Regions from separate parts of the Azospirillum largimobile genome, predicted to be linked through region 3. Evidence: predicted binding sites of a transcription regulator. Region 3 holds the regulator's gene; each other region holds the start of a gene.
The links. Region 3 encodes LexA, which represses DNA repair genes until DNA is damaged. Its sites were predicted from a motif close to ATGTTCTANTTTGGTTC; they were not measured.

Region 1: the regulator LexA is predicted to act here: its motif matches at 1,538-1,554, upstream of ACWPKK_RS11180 (ImuA family protein).
Region 2: the regulator LexA is predicted to act here: its motif matches at 2,143-2,159, upstream of ACWPKK_RS11515 (S24 family peptidase).
Region 4: the regulator LexA is predicted to act here: its motif matches at 1,659-1,675, upstream of ACWPKK_RS10790 (Y-family DNA polymerase).

The regions. Positions count from the first base shown of each region.
Region 1 covers NZ_CDRMUA020000001.1:2,366,143-2,369,344, reverse strand. The annotation lists gene hemN (oxygen-independent coproporphyrinogen III oxidase) at 1-631, shown strand, start outside; gene ACWPKK_RS11185 (SH3 domain-containing protein) at 990-1,442, shown strand; gene ACWPKK_RS11180 (ImuA family protein) at 1,579-2,487, shown strand; gene ACWPKK_RS11175 (hypothetical protein) at 2,508-2,690, opposite strand; gene ACWPKK_RS11170 (DTW domain-containing protein) at 3,123-3,202, shown strand, end outside.
Region 2 covers NZ_CDRMUA020000001.1:2,431,281-2,434,482, reverse strand. The annotation lists gene ACWPKK_RS11525 (branched-chain amino acid aminotransferase) at 67-915, shown strand; gene ACWPKK_RS11520 (hypothetical protein) at 891-1,196, opposite strand; gene ACWPKK_RS11515 (S24 family peptidase) at 1,433-2,065, opposite strand; gene ACWPKK_RS11510 (hypothetical protein) at 2,228-2,632, shown strand; gene ACWPKK_RS11505 (hypothetical protein) at 2,629-3,021, shown strand; gene ACWPKK_RS11500 (portal protein) at 3,000-3,202, shown strand, end outside.
Region 3 covers NZ_CDRMUA020000001.1:1,010,082-1,013,283, reverse strand. The annotation lists gene moaC (cyclic pyranopterin monophosphate synthase MoaC) at 1-32, shown strand, start outside; gene ACWPKK_RS04655 (molybdopterin molybdotransferase MoeA) at 37-1,266, shown strand; gene lexA (transcriptional repressor LexA) at 1,465-2,187, shown strand; gene ACWPKK_RS04645 (ComEC/Rec2 family competence protein) at 2,343-3,202, opposite strand, start outside.
Region 4 covers NZ_CDRMUA020000001.1:2,290,532-2,293,733, reverse strand. The annotation lists gene ACWPKK_RS10805 (TAXI family TRAP transporter solute-binding subunit) at 1-302, opposite strand, end outside; gene ACWPKK_RS10800 (HupE/UreJ family protein) at 399-893, opposite strand; gene ACWPKK_RS10795 (hypothetical protein) at 1,016-1,576, opposite strand; gene ACWPKK_RS10790 (Y-family DNA polymerase) at 1,921-3,202, shown strand, end outside.

The DNA.
Region 1 (3,202 bases), 1.4 Mb from region 3:
GCCGTGGATGAAGACCCACCAGAAGAAGATCGACGAATCCGTGCTGGCGGACTCGCTGGGACGGTGGGAGCAGTTCGCCGCCATCGGCGACACGCTGGCCGCCGCCGGCTACAGCGCCATCGGTCTCGACCATTTCGCCCGTCCCGGCGACGAGCTGGCGGTGCAGCAGGAGGAAGGGCGGCTGGGCCGCAATTTCCAGGGCTACACCACCGACGACGCCGAGGTTCTTCTGGGTTTCGGTTCCTCCTCCATCGGCGCGCTGCCGCAGGGCTATGTGCAGAACGCCGTTCCCTTCGACCACTACGCCGCCGCCGTCGAGGAAGGCCGCCTGCCCACCGGCAAGGGCATTGCGCTGACCCTGGACGACAAGGTGCGGCGCGACCTGATCATGCGGCTGATGTGCGACCTGTCGGTCGACACCGCCGCCATCGCCCGTGCCCACGGGTTGGCCGAGTCCGCCTTCGACGCAGAACTGGAGGGCATGGCCGATCTGGTCGCCGACGGCGTCGCGGTGGTGGAGGGACGGCGTGTCCATGTGCCGGAGAGCGCCCGCCCCCTGATGCGCATCGTCGCCGCCCGCTTCGACACCCACCTGTCCAAGGGTGCCGGCCGGCACAGCCGGGCGGTTTGAGGGCCGGGCGGTCTAACGGGCGTTTCCAAAAGAAAAGGCGGCCGGCGCCACCCGCCGACCGCCTTTTCCCGTGCCGCGCATCCGAACCCACACGTCTACGCGGCAACCTCGTCGATGCCTTGTATCGAAGTTCGCTCTGCGACATGGCCGTCCGGCCGGTGTCGGAGCTGTGCCCGATTGTCGAGATACGCAGGCCGGGGGTGAATTCCTGCGCTCCGGCTTCGGGTCCGACCGCCCCAAAAAGCGCATAGCGATCCTGGTTGCGCTGCGGTGGCGAAGAGGAGCCTGCCTCCTGTATGGTCGCGCCGAAGGCCCCGCGGCCTTTCCTGCCTTCACCCTGCCCCCTCCAAGGTGAGCGATGATCCGGCGTTTGCGTACCCTTCCGCTGATGGTGGCCCTGGTCACGCTGACGGTTCCCGGCTGCATGCCGTACCAGCGCATTCCCAACCCCCCGACCGTGCGCACCGCGCCCGACGGCGGGGCCGGGCTGGAGCCGATGTATGGGGAATGGCAGGTGGACAGATCGACCCCGGTCTATGCACAGCCCGCCGCCGGGTCGGGCGTCGTCGCCACGCTGGGCGCCGGGCAGGCGGTCAGCACGCTGGGCCGGGTGCGCAACAGCGATTGGGTGGCGGTGAAGGCCGGCGGCTCCACCGCCTATGTCCGGCTGCACCTGCTCAGCCTGAAGGGCAACACGCCGCGCGGCAGCCGCGGCACCTCCACCACCCTGGAAAAGCCCGTCGACAATGCCGGCCCGACCATCAAGGCGGCACCGCGCGGTAAGATCGGCGCCACACCCATCGCCAACTGACCTGGGCGATCTGGTCCCGGCACATCCGGTCCCAGGATCCTATCCCAACACAAGACAGGAGTCGCAGACTCCCCCCTCGACAAGGCTCCGTGATAGAACATATCAGGAACATATGCCTGTCGAGCGGAGCCGAGTCATGTCCACCCTGCCGTCCCCTTCCGTGCCTGCGGACTCTGCGCCGCGCGATCGTGCCAGCGTGCTGGCCGACCTGCGCGCACACATCCGGCGGATCGAGGGGACGGGCGGGGAGGGCGGGCGGACGCTGCCGTTCGGGGTGGAGGCGATCGACGCGCATCTGCCCGACGGCGGCTTGCCGCTGGGCTGCCTGCATGCGGTGACGGCGGAGGATCCGGGTGCGGGTACCGGCTTCGCCGCCACTCTGCTGGGCCGGCTGGCGACGCCGAAGGCTCCGGCATTGTGGATCCTGCGGGGGCGCGACCTCTATGCGCCGGGTCTGGCGGCCCATGGGCTGACGCCGGACCGGCTGGTGGCGGTGCGGGCGGTGCGGGCGGTCGATGCGCTCTGGGCGATGGAGGAGGCGCTGCGCTGTTCCGCCCTGTCGGCGGTGCTGGGCGAGTTGGAGGGGCTGGACCTCACCGCCAGCCGGCGGTTGCAGCTGGCCGCCGAGTCGTCGGGGGTGACCGGTTTCCTGCTGGACCTGAGCGCCGGAGCGCCAGCCTGCAGGAACAGGCGGTGGAGCGATAAGGGGCCGGAGGGGCTCAGCGCCGCGGTGACCCGCTGGCGGCTGGATGCGGCACCCAGCCAGGATGAGGAGGAGGACAGGGCCCCGCGCCCGGCCGGAGGCCTGCCGGGATTGGGAGCGCCGCGCTGGTCCGTCGCGCTGGAACGCTGCCGTGGCGGCCGTCCGGGCCGCTGGACCCTCATCCGCGAGGAGGAGGGCTGGCGCGATGCCGGAGATCCCAACACCGGAGAACCCAACATCGGAGATCCCAGGGCCGGAAACCGGTGGCAGATGTCCGACACCCGACAGTCAAGCCGGGAAAGCGGCCTGTCGGGTCACCGCCCGGCTGCCGCCGGCCGGTGAGTGCCGTCAGGAGTTGCCGCTCAGTAGTCGGTCGCCCAATCGGGCTCGCGGCGGGCGGCCTGTTCCGATTCGTCGGGCTCGGTCATCCAGCGCGGGTCGTCAGCGTCCAGCGGCGCGTACAGCGGCAGCTGGCGGGCGAATTCCGCCGTGTCGGCATCGCGGCGCTGCTTCAGCAGGCGGTCGGCAAGGTGGGCGGGCAGCATGGCAGGTCTCCTTCTGAGCGCCGGATGGCACCGCGGATCAGCCTGACAAAGGCCGGTCCTGGCCCACCCGTCGTCCTGTTTGCCTGGATATTAACTACGCAAGTTCCAGGCCAGCTGTTAAGCGCGTCACACGAGGTCCATGACACACGAATAAGTCTCTACAAACGGTTTATACGAAGCCACTTTGAACCCAGATGAACCGGTATGACACGGGGTGTGGTTGGGGGGATCTGTCGTACATGCCGTGGCGGCGGTCACCGTTCGGTCGGCAGCCGCCGCTCTGCGAGTGAGATGTGTTCCCTTCCGCGCCATTCCAACCCATATTCGCGGCCAATCCTCTTCAAGGAATGCGTACCTCCCATGCACAGCGCCCCCGCCCCCGAATCTTGCCCCAACTGCCTAAAACCTAATCACCTGTGCATTTGCGAGGCAGTGCAGCCGATCGACAACGGCGTGTTCCTGCTGATCCTGCAGCACCCGCAGGAGAAGCGGGAGAATCTCGGCACCGCCCA
Region 2 (3,202 bases), 1.4 Mb from region 3:
AATGGGCGGCGCGAACCGGCGTCGCCCAGCGGGCGAACACATTTCTATCCTAGGGAAGGACCAATCATGGGCGGCATGGCAGGCCAGGCGTGGAGCTGGATCCAGGGCGAATGGGTGGAGGGCAATCCGCCGATCGTCGGACCGCTCTCCCACACGCTGTGGCTCTCTTCGACGGTCTTCGACGGCGCGCGCGCCTTCCAGGGCGTGGCCCCCGACCTGGACCTCCACTGCGCCCGCGCCATCCGTTCGGCCCAGGTGCTGGGCCTGGAGCCGATGGTCACCGCCGGCGAGATCGAGGAGCTGTGTTGGGACGGCATCCGCCGCTTTCCCAAGGACGCGGAGCTGTACATCCGTCCGATGTTCTACGCCGATGACGGCTTCGTCGCCCCGGCGCCGGAGAGCACGCGCTTCGTCCTGTCGATCTACGAGGACCCGCTGCCGCAGCCGACCGGCTTCGCGGCCTGCATCTCCACCCGCCGCCGGCCGATCCCGACCATGGCCCCGACCGAGGCCAAGGCCGCCTGCCTCTATCCCAACGCCGGGCTGGCGCTGACCGAGGCGCGCAAGCGCGGCTTCCAGAACGCGATCATGCTGGACGCAATCGGCAATGTGGCGGAGTTCGCGACGTCCAACATCTTCATCGCCAAGGACGGCGTGGTGCGCACCCCGGTGCCGAACGGCTGCTTCCTGAACGGCATCACCCGCCAGCGCGTCATCGCCCTGCTGCGCAATGACGGCGTGACGGTGGAGGAATGCACCCTGACCCCTCGGGATGTGCTGGAGGCCGACGAGGTCTTTTCCACCGGCAACCACGCCAAATGCGTGCCGGTCATCAAGGTCGAAGACCGCAGCTTCGCGGCCGGCCCGATTTTCCAGCGGGCGCGGGCGCTTTACTGGGAATACGCGTTCCGCTGATCGAGCAGAGCCACCGCCGCCCGGCGGTGATGGGCCAGCGTGGCGGCCAGGCGGCTCAGCCACGCGTCGGTCCGGCATGCCGCGGCGGTCAGGCTGCCGCGGCGCCGCGCGGTGGCGAGGCGCGCCTCTGCCGCGAGATCCGTGTGCAGGCGGAGCGTTGCGGCGCGTTTGACGGCGTTGGCGCGGGCGGCGCCCCCGAGCAGGGCAGAGCGCAACTCGGGCGTCGGCGGTCTGGCGTCATGGGTGCGGTGAAGGCTGTCCAAGCGGGCGGCGCGGTCCATGGAATGGACGGTAGCGCCTGCCGGCTGGGCGGTAAAGGAAAATTTTCCTAGGATCGTGGGCCGGGCGGGGAGGTGTTTGCCCCCACGGGTCTCTTGCCCCCTCCCTAACCCTCCCCCGCTGGGCGGGGGAGGGGACAAGCGCTTGTTCGGGGAGCGGCGGCAGTCCCTCCCCCGCCCAGCGGGGGAGGTTAGGTGGGGGGCTAACGTCGACAAAAGCGAGGTTTATCCCCGCACCCTCACTGGCTCGCCCAGATGATCCGCGCCATCCAGGCGACATCCGACATCGGGATGCTGCGGTCGGGGTGGGCGCGGTTGATCGACAGCAGTTCGATCTTGGTCGCCGTCTCGCGGATCAACTGCTTGGCCATCACCTCGCCGCCCTTGGTGCGGACGACGACGCGGTCGTTGCGGCGGATCTGGGCCGCGGGGGACACGATGATGGTGTCGCCGTCGCGATAGACCGGCTCCATGCTGTCGCCGGAAATCTCCAGCGCATAGGCGTGGGGGTCGCCCAGACTGGGGAACAGCAATTCGTCCCAGCCGCTGCCTGCGGGGAAGCCAGCGTCGTCGAAATAGCCGGCCGATCCGGCCTGGGCATAGCCGATCACCGGAACCCGCTGCAGCGGCGTGGTGCCGGCGCCGTCGCCGACCAGCGACACGAATTCCGACAGGGACGCGCTGGTGGCGTCCAGCACCTTGGAGATGCTTTCCGTCGACGGCCAGCGCAGCTTGCCGTCGCTGGTCGTGCGCTTGCTCTTGTTGAAGGTCGTCGGGTCCAGTCCGGCGCGCCGTGCCAGCCCGGAGGCGGAGAGCCCGTGCTGTGCCGCGAGGCGGTCGATGGCCCGCCAGATGTCCGTATGTTTCAGCATGGGACGATAATCTCATAAACCGGCGACAGCGTCCCTAGGAACTTTTTCATAAATCTGTTGACCGTGCGCGTTGGCCGGAACATAACGCAAACAGACGGTGCGGCCGCAATCCTGGCCCGGCGCCGCTCTCTTTCAAAATTCCGAAGCCGCAAGGAGACCAGCATGCTGAGTCCGGCCGCCCCCGCTTTGCCCGCCGCCCGCATGTCCCGCGCCGTTCCCCTGAGTCCGGAGCCTTACCGCGCCGATGGCGAGCCTTTCGCCGGGGCGGAGGAGGCGTGGTTCTGGGCGGTGCAGGCGCAGGATGCCAAGGCGGCCGGCGCGCGGGTCGTCGCCGGGCGCGGGCTGGTCGAGCGGCCCTGCGAGCCGCAGGACGTGCTGCGCGTGGTCGATCGGCTCTACCGGACGCGCAAGCTGCTGCGCGACCATCTGCATGTGCTGGTCCATTACGGCCGCCGCCAGAGTGCGCCGGAGCCCGACCGCTTCCGCGAACAGCGCGCCCATTCCCTTTGGCAGGAGGCCTTCGGCGTCATCACCCCGGTTCTGCGCGAAAAAGGGATCGCACGATGACAGCCGCCCCAACCGCTTGGGTGGTGTACCGGGGAGAGGCGCCGCTGTGGTGGCTGCGGCTGCTGAAGCCGGGTTTCCGCCATTGCCTGGCCCTGCTGAACGACGGGCGGCGCTGGGTGGCGGTCGATCCGCTGGCGGGCTTCACCGACGTGGCGGTGCTGGACCTGCCGGCCGACTTCGACCTGCCCGGCTGGTACCGCGCACAGGGGATGACGGTGGATTGCGCTCCTCTCCGCCGCCCCGACGGCCCGGCCCCTTGGGGACCCTTCACCTGCGTGGAGGCGGTCAAGCGCCTGATCGGACTGCGCGCCCGCCGGGTGCTGACCCCTTGGCAACTGCATCGCCACCTGACCGGAGGAACCCGCGAATGCCCGCATCCGCAGCCGTGAAACCCGCCGCAAGTCGGACGAAGGACCTGTCGGAGCCGGAGGCCCTGCTGGAGCGCTACCGCGTCGCCCGCGAACGCCGGGCCGTATGGGAAAGCCACTGGCAGGACTGCTACGACCATGCGCTGCCCAACGGCCGGCCCTTCCGCGGCGGCGGAACGCCGGGCGAGCGGCGCGTCGACCG
Region 3 (3,202 bases):
CTGCCGCTACCACGCCGTCGGCTGGGGCCTGACGCCATGATCTCCGTCGCAGAGGCGCGCGCCCGCATCCTGTCGGCCTTCGCCCCTCTGCCGGCGGAGGTGGTCGCCCTGCCCGACGCGCTCGGCCGCGTGCTGGCCGAACCGGTGGTCGCCCGGCTGACCCAGCCCCCCTTCCACGCCGCCGCCATGGATGGCTGGGCGGTCCGCTCCGCCGACATCGCCGCAGCCACGGCGGAAACCCCCGTCACCCTGCGCCGCATCGGCGAATCCTCCGCCGGCCATGCCTTCGGCGGCAGCGTCGGTCCGGGCGAAGCGGTGCGCATCTTCACCGGCGCCCCTCTGCCAGATGGCGCCGACGCCGTGGTGATGCAGGAGGATTGCAGCGCCGACAACGCGACGGTTCGCATCGGCCGCGCCGTCCCCGCCGGGCGCTTCGTCCGTCAGGCCGGCTTCGATTTCGCCCTTGGCGAGGAACTCCTGCCGAAGGGCCGTCGTTTGACCGCGCGCGACATCGCGCTGGCAGCCGGCGGCAACGTGCCCTGGCTGTCGGTCCATCGCCGGCCGCGCATCGCCGTCCTCGCCACCGGCGACGAGATCGCCCTGCCGGGCGATCCGTTGGGGCCGAGCCAGATCGTCAGCACCAACGCGCTCGGCCTCTGCGCGCTCGTCACCGCCCAGGGCGGGCTCGCCCACAATCTTGGCGTCGCGAAGGACACGCCCGACAGCGTCGCCGCCATGGCGAAAGGTGCCGTCGGCTGCGACCTGCTGGTCACCACCGGCGGTGCCGCCCATGGCGACTACGACCTCGTGCGGGACGTTCTCGCCGACCGGGGGGTGGCGCTGGAGGTTCAGACCGTGGCGATGCGGCCGGGCAAGGCGCTGATGTTCGGCCGGGCCGGCGGGGTGCCGCTGCTCGGCCTGCCCGGAAATCCTGTATCGACGGGCGTCACCGCCGTCCTGTTTCTGCGCCCGGTTCTGCGCCTGCTGCAGGGGCTGCCGCCAGAGGACGACCGGCCGCCGCTGCGCGCCCGGCTGACCGTCGCGCTGAAGGCCAACGACCGCCGCGAGGAGTATCTGCGCGCCACCCTGGCTTCCGGACCGGACGGCGTCCTCACCGCCACGCCCTTCGCCCGGCAGGACAGCGCCATCACCACGCTCTACGCCCAGGCCGACTGCCTGATCCCACGCCCGCCCAACGCCGACCCGGAGCCGGCCGGCGCCATGGTGACCGTGCTCCCTTTGACCGATGGAGCGCTCAGCATCTAGACTTGAACACAGCGTTTGGACGGCGGGTTGAACAGTTGAACATCACCCGGAAAACTGTTTCACGGCGTTCCGAATGTTCCACTCAAGTTCTAAAAGAAGCCGATGGGGGGCTTGACGGACGGCAGGAACCAAACTAGAACATGGAGCAACGTTTAGTTTTTGTTCCATCTTCAGTCTGGCGACGGCCGGGAGGCATCCATGCTCACGCGCAAGCAGCACGAATTGCTGCTGTTCATCCACGAACGGCTCGGCCAGGGCGGTGTCTCGCCGTCGTTCGACGAGATGAAGGACGCCCTGGGGCTGAAGTCCAAGTCGGGCATCCACCGCCTCATCACCGGCCTCGAAGAGCGCGGCTTCATCCGCCGCCTGCCCCACCGCGCCCGCGCGCTGGAGGTTCTCCGCCTGCCGGAAGGCCTGGACGCCGCCCGCTCCCGCACCGCGCCCAAGCCGAAATTCCAGCCCAACGTCATCAAGGGCGACTTCGCCTTCGCCGGCCGCGACACCGCTCCGCCCGCGCCCACCCCGGCAGCGGCGAACGAGACGGTGCAGCTTCCGCTCTATGGCCGCATCGCCGCCGGCACGCCGATCGAGGCTCTGCGCGACAACAGCGCCTTCGTCGACATCCCCGCCTCGATGCTGACCGCCGGCGATCATTACGCGCTGGAAGTCTCCGGCGATTCGATGGTGGAGGCCGGCATCCTCGACCACGACACCGTCATCATCCAGCGCTGCGATGCGGCGGAGAACGGCACCATCGTCGTGGCCTTGGTCGACGAAGGCGAGGTGACGCTGAAGCGCCTGCGCCGCAAGGGCAACACCATCGCCCTGGAACCCGCCAACGCCGCCTACGAAACCCGCATCTTCGGCGCCGACCGCGTCCGCGTGCAGGGCAAGCTGGTCGGTCTGGTGCGGAAGTACTGAGGCCCTTTCGCCCCCCTCCCCGACCCTCCCCCGCTCTCGGCCGGCCGAAGGCTGGTCCGATCGCGGGAGAGGGAGTGAGCGGCAGATCAGCGGAGTTCCCTCTCCCGCAAAGCGGGGGAGGGTTAGGGTGGGGGCAACAGCACTCCCCACGCCCCTCACCTCCCCCCGGTCCAGGGCCGCTCTCCCCGCAGCCCCCGCACCGTCTCCACCTCTATTCCCGCCGCGGTCACCCTCAGCGCATGCGCCCCCTCGTGCCGCAGCGCCCAACGGTCGATCGCGACCCCGGCCCGGCATCCCCGCGCCACCGCCGTCGTCACCACCGCATCGGCCGCCCCGCAATCCTCGTCCAGCGCATCCGGCAACCGCGGAAGGGCGACAGTCCTTCCCTTGACCCGGTACAGACACCCCAGCGCATCGCAGCTCAGCGACCGCTCTCCCTCGCTCCACCCCCCCGCCGCCGGCCAAGGATCGGCTCCCGAGCGCTCGCCATCGCGCTCCCGCCATGTCTCGATCACGCGGCCCCCGGTCTTGCCCGAGGCGCTGAGGCGACCATCCGGCATCCTCACCGCCATCACGCTCCCGTCCCCCGCGACCAGCACGTCCGGCCGCGTCACGAACGCCGGCGAAGCCAGCCCTGCCAGGACCGGCAGCAGCCCCAGCCAGCGCCACCACCGGGTCCAGACGCACAGCCAGATGCCGCCCAGCACCAACGCCACGAACCCCTCCACCGGCATCGCCGGCATGGTCAGGGAGGCCCCGGGGAGACGGCCGAAGAACTCCGCGGTCCAGATCACCGCCCGGTCGCCCCAGTTCATCGCGATCAGCGCCGGCGCCTCCAGCCCGAAGGGCATCAGGGCGTAGGCGATCAAGCTCCACGGCATGACCCAGAACGAGGTGATCGGAATGGCGATCAGGTTGGACAGCACGCCGTAAAAGGCGATCTGCTGAAAATGGAAGAGCGCAAAGGGCAGCGTCGCCAGCGTTGCCACCACGCTGGTCAGCAGTATCCCGCCGA
Region 4 (3,202 bases), 1.3 Mb from region 3:
CCCGGCGGGTTGGAGATGGCGTTGGCGATCAGCCCGCCGATCGGGAAATAGGTGCCGGCGGTGGTGCCGGTGCCGATGCGGAAATAGCGCAGGTCCTGCGCCGCCGCCGGCCGTCCTCCGCCCGACGCCAAGCCGCCGACCGAAGCCAGCAGCGGCGGCAGCGCCAACCCGCCCAACAGGCGGCCCAGCAGTCGCCGGCGGGTCAGTGGGCTGATCGGAGGGGCCGCATCGGAATGCGTCTGAAGCCCCTTCGAGGGGAGCCCCGGCGGGGTAAGGCAGGCTTTGGCGGCTGCGCGGGGCACCGGGGCGTTCCGTTCGTCTGGCCCGGTCATCCGGGCTGGGAAGAGGGGTGCCTTCAAAGATTTCCGCGCAACCCCCTCATTTCAAGGCGCAACCGGTCAAATCACGCCGACGAGGTCGAGAACGCCCGCGACTGCTACCGCACCGCCACACACGCGCACCGCCCGGTCCGACTCGGCCTGCGTCACCGCGATCGACAGGCCGAGCCCGCCGCAGGCCACCAGCATCAGCCCGGCGGCGAAGCCAGCCCAGTAGAGCGGCGGCCCCTGGTGGGTATGGCCATGGAACACCGCGGCGACCGCGGCGACCAGTACCGCCAGCACGGCCGGCGCCCGCACCCCCAGCGCCACCAGCGATCCAATCACGACCAGCGAAGCCGCCAGCCCCGGACCGGCATAGGGCAGCCGCAGCCCCATCTGCGCGGCGAAGCCCGCCGCCAGCGCCGCGGTCACGGCGGCGGCCGGCACCTGCCAGACCGCAGTGCCGCCGGCCTGCCCCGCCCATAGGCCGATGCCGAGGATGCCCAGCAGATGCTGCAGCACCCACACCGGCGTGGTCAGCCCGTTGCCGAAGGCCCCCGTCACCGTCGTCATGCGCCCGCATCCTCCGTCCGTTCCTAATCACGGGGCCGGTATGGCGGCAGAGCGGGTGCGGGGTCAAGCCGCCAAGGCGGAGGCTGCCGGGAGGATGCTGCCGGAGGAATCCTGCCGGGAGATTAGCGTGCCAGCGGGTCGCCCCACTGGCGCAGGTCGTTCTCGCGCTTCATCAGGTCGCGCTGGCCCAGCGGGTCGAGCCGCCCCATGGCGTCGTCGGTGCGCATGCGGTCCACCTCCGGCCGGATCAGGTCGCGCTTGAAGGCGTCGGTGGCGCTCTGCGAGGAGGGCGGGGGCGGCACCGGGATCGGGCGTGGCGGCTGCGGCAGGGCGGCCGGGTCGGGCGGGGGCGACGAACTGCCGCGGGGACGTTTGGGGGGCGGCCGGTCGGTGTTTCCCGAGTTGGTGTCTCTGGGGTTGGCGCGGGGCTGCGCCTCCTCGGCCTGCCGCGGCCGGGCGGCGGTGCCGGGGCTGGAGTCGCGCGACTGCTCCGCCTGGATCTGGCTCCAGGTCCGCCGCTCCCCGCCTCCCGGGACGAATGTCTGGTTGTAGACCGGCGGGAAGGCCTGGGCGCGGCCGGGGGCATCGTCGCGCAACTCCGACGGCGTACAGGCGCCTGCGGCCAGCAGAAATGCCAGCGGAGCCAGACGGCGGACGACGAGACGCGGGAGATGTGGGGTCATGAACTGAATGTCGGCACTGCCGAACGTTTCGGCAAGATGACCCTAAAGGAGGGACTCCCCTCGCAGCCAAGCTGGCGCTAGAGTGTTCTTTCTTTGTTCTGATTGTTGGTTCCCGTATGACGCGCTTCCCTCGCCACCCGCCCTTATCCCCCTCTCCCCCCCGGGGAGAGGGTCGGGGTGAGGGGGAGCCGCTGCAGGATGCTGGCAAAGGTCCCGCAGCGCGTCCCCCTCACCCTAACCCTCTCCCCGGGGGGAAGAGGAAAATTTGCCTCGGGGTGGAGAGGCGCCGCCGCATCCTCGCCCTATGGCTGCCACGCCTCCCGACCGACGCGCGGGAGCGGAGCATGCCGTCCGAGTTGCGGGCCCGCCCCTTCGCCTTGCTGCGGACGGAACGCCAGCGGCGGATGGTGGTCGCGGTCAACCGGGCTGCTGCGGCGGCCGGCATCGGCCCCGGCCATACCCTCAGCGATGCCCGCGCCCTGGAACCGGCGCTGGAGGTGGCGGAGGCGACGCCGGAGGCCGATTCGGCCCTGCTCGGCCGCATCGCCGACTGGGCGCGGCGCTACAGCCCCTGGACCGCGGCGGACGAGCCGGACGGGGTGGTGATCGACATCACCGGCTGCGCCCACCTGTTCGGGAACCATCTATGTGAGGGCGAGGCGGCTCTGGCCGCCGACCTGACTGGCCGGCTGCGCGCCGCCGGCTTCAGTGCCCGCGCCGCCATCGCCGACACCCCCGCCGCCGCCTGGGGGCTGGTGCGGTTCGGCGGTCCGGAGGATCGGCGGCTGGAGCGGCTGGACGGCCTGCCGCTGGCCGCCCTGCGCCTGCCCATGGAGATGGTGGAGGGGCTGCATGCGCTGGGATTGCGGCGGATCGGCGATCTGCATGCCATGCCGCGGGCCGGCCTTGCGGCGCGGTTCGGGGCCAAGTTGCTGCAACGATACGATCAGGCCTTCGGCCGGCTGGACGAACCGATCTCCCCGCGCCGGCCGGTGCCGGAGCACCGCGAGCGCCTGACCTTCGCCGAGCCGATCTCCACGCCCGAGTCGATCGCCGGGGCGCTCCGCCATCTGCTGGGCCGGCTGTGCAAGAGGCTGGAGGCGGCGGGGCAGGGGGTGCGTCGTCTGCGGCTGGACGCCCACCGCACCGACCAGCGGGTGGACGACGAACCGCAGAGCCTGACGCTCGGCACCAGCCGCCCGACCCGCGATCCGGCGGCGCTGGCCCGGCTGGCCGCCCCGCTGCTGGAGCGGATCGACCCCGGTCCGGGGCTGGAGACGCTTGTGCTGTCCGCGACGGAGACAGGGCCGCTCACCGCCATCCAGACCGGCATCGATGGCGAGGGGATTGACGGCGGATTGGCGGAACTGGTCGACCGGCTGGCTCTGCGGCTGGGGGAGCGGGCGGTGCTGCGGCTGGTGCCGCGGGAAAGCTGGCTGCCGGAACGCTGTGTGGCGCCTTTGGCGCCGGTGGAAGCCTTGCCGCTGCCGAAGCCCTGGCCGGCCGGCCGGCCGCGGCCCTTGCGCCTGCTGACCCCGCCCGAACCGATCGAGGCCACCGCCCCGCTGCCCGACGACCCGCCGCTGCAGTTCGTCTGGCGCGGCCTGCGCCACCGGGTGAGCCGGG